DNA from 3 places in the Paenibacillus sp. FSL M7-0656 genome. Region 1 is predicted to be linked to each of the others. Evidence: riboswitches for the same ligand, from Rfam matches in the RefSeq annotation. Region 1 holds a riboswitch; each other region holds the start of a gene.

Region 1 (3,179 bases):
ATTGGAGTAATTTATCCACACGATTCAATCTGTCTTCAATCTCCATCCGTTGACCATTAACGATGATATTCACTGCACCACTCCCTTTCTGTTCAATCGCTCAGGGCTCAGCGCCTCAATTCCGAGTTCTTCTGAGCTTTTGCCAGCGAGCAACTCAGCGATAAGCCTGCCTGTTATCGCACTAAGCAAGATACCGTTGCGGTAATGTCCAAAGGCGGCAAACAACCCGGGAATACTCTTGCAAGCACCTATATAAGGCAGTCCATCGGGAGTTGCCGGTCTTACGCCTGCCCACGCTCGTATAAATTGTGCTTCCTTCATCCCAGGCACCCAGTGGGTAGCCGCTGTTAGCAGCTTCTGAACACCCTGTACAGAAACGTTCAAATCCGTTCTGCCTGGCAGACTGGTTGCCCCAAGCCAAACCTCTCCATTGGCTTTGGGAACAATATAGATATCCTCTGCATACACCGTTCTATCAGGTCTGTACCCTGCATGTTCATCTGAGAACTGAACCGCGGCTATTTCACCTTTTACCGACCACACAGGCAAGCTCAGATTCACATGTCTCATCAACTCTTCACTCTGTAATCCAGCCGCTATAATGACATGTTTGCATTTCATCTCACCGATCGATGTGGTGATCCCCTGCACACCGTGTTCGTTTGCTTGCACACGTATATCCTGTATGTCCTCCATAACCCGTGCTCCCAATGCTTGAGCGGATTCAGCATATGCCTTCGTTAGATGGACAGGAAGAATCTCACTCTCGTAAGGTCTGTAGTAGGCTCCATACGTATCTCTGTTAAGCCATGATGCCTCCTGTTGCACAACGGAACGGTCCCACCACACCTCATCAGCAGAAGCAGACAACGCAGACTTCCGATTGTCCTTATAACTACTTAATTCACTGTATGAACGAAAAGGAGTTAGGAATCCGTGGCGTTGCAGACCAGTCTCTACCTCACTGAGTGTAGCCATTAGCACCTGTTGCTCGATAAGTAACTGCCTGCTCTGCCTGGCAAGCTTAGCCATCAAAGGATGAGCAAAATCCTCACTGACTGCTGCCAGCATCCCAGCCGCTGCGCAAGAAGTCCCTCCTGCAATCGCCGAACGCTCCAGTAACAGCACATCCTGTCCACGGGAAGCAAGCTCATACGCAATGGCACATCCAACAACGCCTCCGCCTACAATAATCGTTTCTGCATAAATCTTATCCGGTCTATCAGTAATGATCTTTTTCATCCTCTCATCTCCTTGATTCAGCGGCTCAAACTTTCTGTAGCAACGATAGCCTGCCTAAATGATTCAGCGGCTCGATCCGGGGAATCGCTCGCCCATACATTCGAAATCACAGCGACTCCCTGTGAGCCTGCAGAGCGAATAGCGTGAATGTTTCCCGGTTCGATGCCCCCAATCGCCATGACAGGAATGGAGACACCAGAGCACACTTCAGCCAGAGCATATAATCCTCTTGGTTCAAGATCAGGCTTACTGTTGGTTGAGTAGACATGCCCGAAGAAAAGGTAATCGGCTCCCCGTTCTTCAGCGATTTTTGCCTCATCGATTGAATGAACAGATACACCCAGACGAATTCGCTGGACATTGCTTATAACAGCAGGGTTGTAGTTACGTATAGCCTCTTGCCCCCAATGTACACCGCCATAGATGTCATTCTGTGGTGGCAGTTCTGAACCATTGATAACGATGCGACAAGACGGAACGCCAACACCACGCAGACTTTCAGCCCAACCGATCTTTTGTTGCCACGAGAGTTGTTTCTCTCGTATATGGATGTAGTCCACCCATGGCCAAACGTCCTTTGCAACTTTTACAAAAGATGCTTGATTCCCTACACCCGTAGATACAACATGCAGTTCAAATGATCCGTGTACACGTTCATGAGAAATTACCGTACTTTTCATCTCCTTCCATGCGTGAATGCTATGAAAACACAAAAAAGCCACTCCCGTAGGGGAGTGGCTGCGTATTAATTATAGGACCAGATGACTGACTGATACATACAGTTCATTTCGTGCAATAAAGCTATAGACCTTATAGCCATAACGTTATACACGCAACTGCATGTTTCAATTTACTAAGCAAGACGGTTGAATTCTTTCGAATTGCCATTTGCTCACGTCATTCACTGAAACCCGCTCGCCACTTCCCTACGCTGGTATGATCCAGATCAGGTGCAAAGGGTCCGGAATCGCATTCTTCCATCTCAGCCACATCGTGCGGCCCCCCTAGTGTTCATATGAAGTTGTAGCCTATGTTACCATAGAAGGATTTTTTTGTCACCGTTCATTTCTATTAAGCGTTGCTTGAATTGTCTAGTTTTTCTCAGACCATTCTTCAACATTCCATGTTTTGGTAACCCAACCCTCGTAGAAATCAGGTTCATGAGATACCAGCAACACCGTTCCCTTGAATTCTTGCAAGGCACGCTGTAACTCAGCTTTAGCTGTGACATCCAAATGGTTCGTCGGCTCATCGAATAGAATCCAGTTGCTTTCACGCATCAAGAGTTTGCATAGACGAACCTTGGCTTGCTCTCCACCACTCAGCATGTTAAGCGGACGGGTAATGTGCTCATTTTTCAACCCGCAGCGAGCGAGATGACCCCGGACTTCATTTTGGGTCAAATGTGAAAACTCATTCCACACATCCTCAATCGGCGTGATATTCCCAGCACGAACTTCCTGCTCAAAATAGGCCGTTTCGAGATAATCTCCCAAGAAAGTCTTTCCACTGAGTGGAGATATTTTTCCCAGGATGGTTTTCAGCAGTGTTGATTTACCCACACCATTACAACCTACGATGGCAATTTTTTCACCACGTTCAATTGTCATTGTCATTTTAGGCAGCAAAGGATACGTATATCCAATTTCAAAATCAATGCCCTCAAAGACCGTTTTGCTGCTCGCGCGGGCATCCTTGAATTTGAACGTTGGTTTGGCCGCTTCATCTGGACGATCAATACGTTCAATTCTGTCCAGTTGCTTCTCCCGGCTCTTCGCTCGACCAGAAGTTGAAGCACGTGCCTTGTTACGCTGAATGAAATCTTCCTGTTTCTTGATGTACTCTTGCTGTTTCTCGTACGCATCAATATGCTGGGCTTTATTCATATCAGCCATCTCAAGGAACTTGTTATAGTTCGCTGCATATCGCGTTAATTT
Region 2 (3,179 bases), 3.0 Mb from region 1:
GCAATATGCTCATATCAACCTCTGGTATGCTCATTTGTAACGTATATACCCCTCACTTAATCCCCGATAACAAAGAAAGACCACTGCATTTGTCTCCAAATGTGTGATCTTGAATGGCTTCTGGCTTGCTGATATAAGATATCAGGCTCCAAATCTCTGACGATAACCGCACTTTCTACACAACTCTTCTACAGCTTCGCGTTTGGAGAAGCCATATACCAGATTGTTCGCTCGCTCACCCTCAATAATCTCCGAGAATGACTTCTCGTGCACATTACCAAGGTTAATCACACCCTCGCCATCGAGACAGCATGGAACCACCGTTCCATCTACAAGCACAGCTGCCTGACCGCGAAGTGCATGGCAAAAGCCTTTACCGTCATCTTCAGGTGCATCCAGACTTGGCCACTGGAACTCATGGTCCTGATTCAGGTATACATTCGGGGCAATTTTGACCCCGCTGCCTGGAACTACTTTTTCCTCAATGCGGAAGTCCAGATTAAACTCACGTTCCAATACTTCAAGGGTCTCCCGATTTCGATTCATCTGAGCATTTGTGAAGTTATCCTGTGTCAGATTCCACAACCGGAATGAAATGATGACATTGTGCTTAACGGCCTCGTGTACAAAGGACAAAATATGACGCAGATACCCGTCACGATCTGTTGAACCTTCATGCCCATCGAAGCTGTGCAGGGAGAAATTCATCTGCCGCAGCGCCGGTTTGCCAAGCAATTTATGCTGAGTCTTGGGCAGCAGTGTACCATTCGTTGTAATGTTCACCTTGAGTCCCTTCTCATGTGCGGAATCGAGCAACAGATCTATTTTGGGATGCAACAAGGGTTCACCTTTGACATGTAAGTAAATATGATTGGTGTGTGGTTTAACTTGATCCAGTATATTGTTGAAGACTTCAGGGTCAATGAATCCTTTGGCACGCTGTGTCTGCGGACAGAAGCTGCATGCCAGATTGCAGATACTCGTGATCTCAATATATACTTTTTTGAACGTTTTCAACTCGGGTCCCCATTCTGCCTAGGAGGGAGAACAATCCCACCTGCATTTGTGATCCGGCCAATATGCGCCACCACTATTATATCGGGTTAGGGAGCCCAGGTAAATTGTTCAGTTGTTCGGGTATGACTCCAAGTTCATCTCAAGAATTCTATCATGCTGCCTCTTTACAGTTCATGTTCGATTGATATATGCTGAACACACAACTGCATATCTTGAACTTTTGCACTAGGGGAGCCTTGCGGCTGAGACGAATATGACTATTCGGACCCTTTGAACCTGATCTGGATCATACCAGCGGAGGGAAGTGGAGCGGCCTTTTAGTAAGCGGAATTTTTTCATGTATGTGAAGATAAATTGCGGATTTAACTTACAGACCCACTCATTTCTCCGGAAATGGGTGGGTCTTTTTTGTTCCTTTTGCAGAGTATAGGATGCCGTTGTTATTGCAGTAGTCTGACATCAAGGGGGTGAGGATCAGATGGATAACCATGTAACCATTCACAACGTAAGCTTTGCTTTTCCCGAAAAAAAGGGTTCCCCTGTGCTCTCCAATGTGTCGCTTCAGGTTCAACAAGGAGAATTTGTCTCGCTCATCGGCTCCAGCGGATCAGGTAAAAGCACGCTCTTCAAGCTGCTCGCAGGCTTGCATGAACCAACCGTTGGCACCATCGATATAGCTGATGTCCCGCAAGGACAACGGCTCGGACGAGTCGCCTATATGCCGCAGAAAGATCTGCTGTTATCCTGGCGTACCGTCATGGAGAACTGCATGCTACCTGCCGAGCTTGCACCAGGCCGACAGGATAAGGACAAACTACGAGCCGATATCATCGCAGGATTGGCAAGGTTCGGCTTGTCCGGTTATGAACATTCCTATCCGGATGAGTTATCCGGCGGCATGCGGCAGCGGGTGGCATTGCTTCGTACCTTGCTTACAGGCGGGCAGCTCATGTTGCTGGATGAACCCTTCGGTGCACTCGACGCATTAACCAAACGAGAAATGCATCGCTGGTTGCTGGAGCTGTGGGAGAGCTTTGGCCAAACCGTGATGTTCATTACACATGACATCGAAGAAGCCCTGCTGTTAAGTGACCGTATCATTCTGTTAACTCCAGGAGGGCAAGGTCAGCAGTTGCAGGAGATGACGGTTCCTTTACCACGCCCAAGGCATTCGGACATGATCTACGAACCGGCTCTCGTGCAGATGAGGCAACAACTGGAGGAACAATTGCATGCACGATAGAGCTGAGGTTAGCGTCTGGACGTGGTGTTTAAAGTGGCTCTCGAGGTCGTTTTCCCAATATGGTCTGTTCATTATGCTCATGTTCTTATTACTGGCGATCTGGGAAGTGATTGTGCGTATGGGATGGGTGCCCTCCTTCATCATTCCTGCACCCACGGCCATCGTAAGCTCACTGGTTGAGCATCGCCGTCTGCTGTTGACCATCCATCTGCCTGCTACCTTTATGGAGGTTGTTGTTGGTTTTGTCTTGTCCATAGTGACTGGAATTACGCTGGCAACAGGCATGCATATGAACCGATCGATTGAAAGGGCATTGTATCCCTTCATCGTGATCAGTCAGACCATACCGTTGATTGCCTTGTCCCCCGTATTTATCCTGTGGTTTGGTTACACGTTGTGGAGCAAAGTCGCCGTGGTATTTTTAATCGCATTCTTCCCCATTGTGGTCAGTACCTACGATGGACTCCGCCAAGGCGATCCAGAGCAGCGTGAACTGTTGCTCACCATGGGCGCCAGCAAGTGGGATATTTTTTGCAAACTCCAGGTTCCGCTGGCACTTCCCTCTTTTTTCTCGGGGCTAAAGATGTCTGTGGTGTACTGCGTGGTTGGGGCAACGATTGGCGAATGGCTCGGTGGTAGCAAAGGTCTAGGGTACTTCAGCCGTCGTATGTCCAGCAACATGAACACGGATGCGATGTTTGCCGCCATTTTGCTGTTATCCCTGCTTGGGATCGTTTTGTTTGTACTGATTACCTGGCTGGAGAAACGGTTTAGCATACGGCGTCATCGTCATGGAGGCAAAAGAAAGGTTGGATAATACTTAGACAGAAATTAGATGTAAATACAGTAGTTACAATCTTCAAAACAAAACATATCTTATGCACAATTTCAGCAACATCTTCAATCAGTTCATTGTCAC
Region 3 (3,179 bases), 3.2 Mb from region 1:
TCTGTATAAAATATGGACCACACACAGTCACAAAGCTAATTCTGATAAAGGCTGAGTACGGTTAAGAATACATACATGACATAACACTAAAAAAAGCCGTTCTTCTCTGCAATGACAGAGAGAAACGGCTTTATCTCTATTTCAGACTGCCCAGCTTGCGCTGTACCGGCGCCTAGGAGCGTGTCCGATATTCCTCGGCCTTTTCCTGCATCCCGGCAGCTACAGCCTCATTCTCGGACAATTCTTTATCCGCGGCAAAGGCACGAATGTCCTGCGTAATGCGCATACTACAGAACTTCGGTCCGCACATGGAGCAGAAATGAGCTTCTTTGGCCCCTTCTGCTGGCAGCGTCTCATCATGGTAGGATAGCGCACGTTCCGGGTCCAGTGACAGGTTGAACTGGTCACGCCAACGGAACTCGAACCGCGCTTTGGACAATGCGTCATCGCGGCGCTGAGCACGTGGATGTCCCTTCGCCAGATCGGCGGCGTGGGCCGCGATCTTGTAGGCGATGACCCCTTCCCGCACATCATCCTTGTTGGGCAGGCCCAAATGTTCTTTTGGCGTAACATAACAGAGCATCGACGTGCCGAACCAGCCAATCATGGCTGCCCCAATGGCGGATGTGATGTGATCATATCCTGGCGCAATGTCGGTCGTTAGCGGCCCAAGTGTGTAGAACGGTGCTTCTTTACAGATCTCCATCTGCAAGTCCACATTCTCCTTGATCTTATGCATCGGCACATGACCCGGGCCTTCGATCATCACCTGCACATCATGCTTCCATGCGATCTGCGTCAGTTCCCCAAGCGTGGCCAGTTCCGCCATCTGAGCTTCGTCATTCGCATCGTAGATACTGCCTGGACGAAGTCCATCTCCCAGCGAAAACGCTACATCATACCTTTTCATAATCTCGCAGATTTCTTCAAAATGGGTATACAAAAAATTCTCCTGATGATGCGCCAGACACCATGCTGCCATAATGGAACCGCCCCGAGACACAATGCCTGTCATTCGCTTGGCGGTCATGGGGATATAACGCAGCAGTACACCTGCATGAATCGTAAAGTAGTCCACGCCCTGCTCTGCCTGCTCAATGAGTGTGTCACGGTACAACTCCCAGGTCAGCGCTTCCGCTTCGCCATTCACCTTCTCCAGCGCCTGATACAGCGGCACCGTACCAATCGGCACAGGTGAATTACGGATGATCCATTCCCGGGTGGTATGAATGTTTTTGCCTGTGGACAGATCCATCACCGTATCCGATCCCCATCGTACCGCCCAAGTCATCTTCTCGACCTCTTCCTCAATGGAGGAAGATACGGCAGAGTTACCTATGTTGGCATTGATCTTCACGTGAAAATGACGACCGATCAACATCGGCTCACTCTCCGGGTGATTGATGTTGGATGGCAGAATGGCCCGTCCACTCGCCAGCTCCTGTCTCACAAATTCCGGCTCCACGCCTTCACGAATGGCGGCGAATTCCATCTCAGCCGTAATGACTCCCTGTCTCGCGTAGTGCATCTGAGTCACACAGCGTCCTGTCTGTGCTCGTAGCGGTTTTCCACGCAATCCAGGGTACTCTTCGGCTCCAGCTCTCTTTCCCCCGGGCTTCAGTCCGTTATCCTCCGGTTTAACCATACGGCCCTGATAAGCTTCAACATCGCCGCGCTCTGTGATCCAACGAGTGCGCAGGGCTGGCAGACCTGCGCGGATATCCGCATGAAATTCGGGATCGGTCATGGGGCCGCTCGTATCGTAGACACGCAGCGGTTCGTTATGCTCCACCCCTTGGGGAGTATTCGTGTCATGAAGGGCTATCTCACGTTCCGGTACAGCAATGTCCGGCCGTGAGCCCTGAATGTAGACTTTGCGGCTACCCGGAAAGGGCTGAACCCGTCCGGCCGCCCCTGTTTCTTTTTCCACCTGCTGATCGTTATGTTCCTGTTCCATCGCTTGTTGTCCCGTTTGATTTCCTGTACTCATGTTCGCTTGTCTCCTCCTCAGTGTTCGTCGCTTGTTTGGTTGGGATCGTCATTAGCTCACTTACGTACCTGTCCCAAATCATGCGCAATGCAGAGAAGAAAGAGCGATCCTACACCAGACCAGGGGAGACACTTTTCATGTACAGTTAACAACAGACGGAGGCTGCCACAGATCATCGATCTATAAGACTTCCCTCCTCATCCAAGCCCACTTCCGCAGGTTAGTGAAAAAGAAGCCCATAGAGTCCGCACTATATCGCCCGTTCCCTGTATATAAAAAAGCCGGTCCCCGAAGGAACCGACTTTTATGTCCATCACCAATAATGCACCTTTATGCAGCTCCTTAACGGAGCCCTACAAGGGTCACATCATGTGGTGGTTGTGGTCATATCGCCGATTACTTCCCTACGCTGGTATGATCCAGATCAGGTGCAAAGGGTCCGGAATCTCATGCGATTCCGTCTCAGTCCGGACAATTCGGACTCCCCCAGTAACGTTAATAAGTTGCGGCTTACATAAGCCGCTGTTCATATTCAATGAAGCTGGCCCCGTTGGGCCGTCCATTACAGAGTAGCGCAACCGGAACATAAAAACAACCTTTATATTCCAAATAATCAAACTCTATTGGAGAAAAAACTTACCTCAACATCAGGATAACATGAGCCCCATTTGCGTAGCAGCATCCTTCAACACAGGTGCGTATTCATGCAATGTCTCCTGCGAGAGTCGACTGACAGGTCCTGAGACCGAGAGCGCAGCTGCAATATTGCCTCTGCGATCCATAATCGGTACAGATACCGCGGCAGCTCCCGGCTCACGTTCCTCATAACTCGTCGCATATCCGTTATCCCGGATATCTCCCATTTGCGCCAAATACACTGCCGGATCAATAAACACCGGCCATTCAGGCCCGTTCATCAGTTCTTCACGATCCTCGTCCGTGGCAAACGCCATCAGGACTTTGCTGGAAGCGCCCACAGACAGCGGCAGTCTAACACCAACGGGGGCAACTCGGCGAATCGCCTGATCACTTTGCACAGCCTGAATCCGAATCCGTTCACTGCCATCACGCAGGTACAGACTCACGGTCTCCCCCAATCGATCTCTCAGTCGCTCCATCGCAGGCAACAGCAGAATAGCGGGATCATCACTGCGGGACATATGAGCTGACAGCTCCCAGATTCGGATGC

What was found. A riboswitch is a leader RNA that binds a small molecule or an ion and turns the genes downstream of it on or off. The one in region 1 is predicted to bind thiamine pyrophosphate.
Region 2: linked by a shared signal. The riboswitch ahead of MHI01_RS14165 (ABC transporter ATP-binding protein) and the one ahead of MHI01_RS00940 (thiamine phosphate synthase) in region 1 are both predicted to bind thiamine pyrophosphate.
Region 3: linked by a shared signal. The riboswitch ahead of thiC (phosphomethylpyrimidine synthase ThiC) and the one ahead of MHI01_RS00940 (thiamine phosphate synthase) in region 1 are both predicted to bind thiamine pyrophosphate.

The regions. Positions count from the first base shown of each region.
Region 1 covers NZ_JBBOOT010000001.1:226,873-230,051, reverse strand. Annotated here, with positions in the region: gene thiS (sulfur carrier protein ThiS) at 1-73, opposite strand, end outside; gene thiO (glycine oxidase ThiO) at 70-1,242, opposite strand; gene MHI01_RS00940 (thiamine phosphate synthase) at 1,260-1,922, opposite strand; TPP riboswitch at 2,149-2,258, opposite strand; gene MHI01_RS00935 (ABC-F family ATP-binding cassette domain-containing protein) at 2,334-3,179, opposite strand, start outside.
Region 2 covers NZ_JBBOOT010000001.1:3,198,705-3,201,883, forward strand. Annotated here, with positions in the region: gene MHI01_RS14160 (radical SAM/SPASM domain-containing protein) at 142-1,017, opposite strand; TPP riboswitch at 1,235-1,337, shown strand; gene MHI01_RS14165 (ABC transporter ATP-binding protein) at 1,496-2,260, shown strand; gene MHI01_RS14170 (ABC transporter permease) at 2,250-3,077, shown strand.
Region 3 covers NZ_JBBOOT010000001.1:3,469,257-3,472,435, forward strand. Annotated here, with positions in the region: gene thiC (phosphomethylpyrimidine synthase ThiC) at 173-1,957, opposite strand; TPP riboswitch at 2,375-2,488, opposite strand; gene MHI01_RS15280 (IclR family transcriptional regulator) at 2,638-3,179, opposite strand, start outside.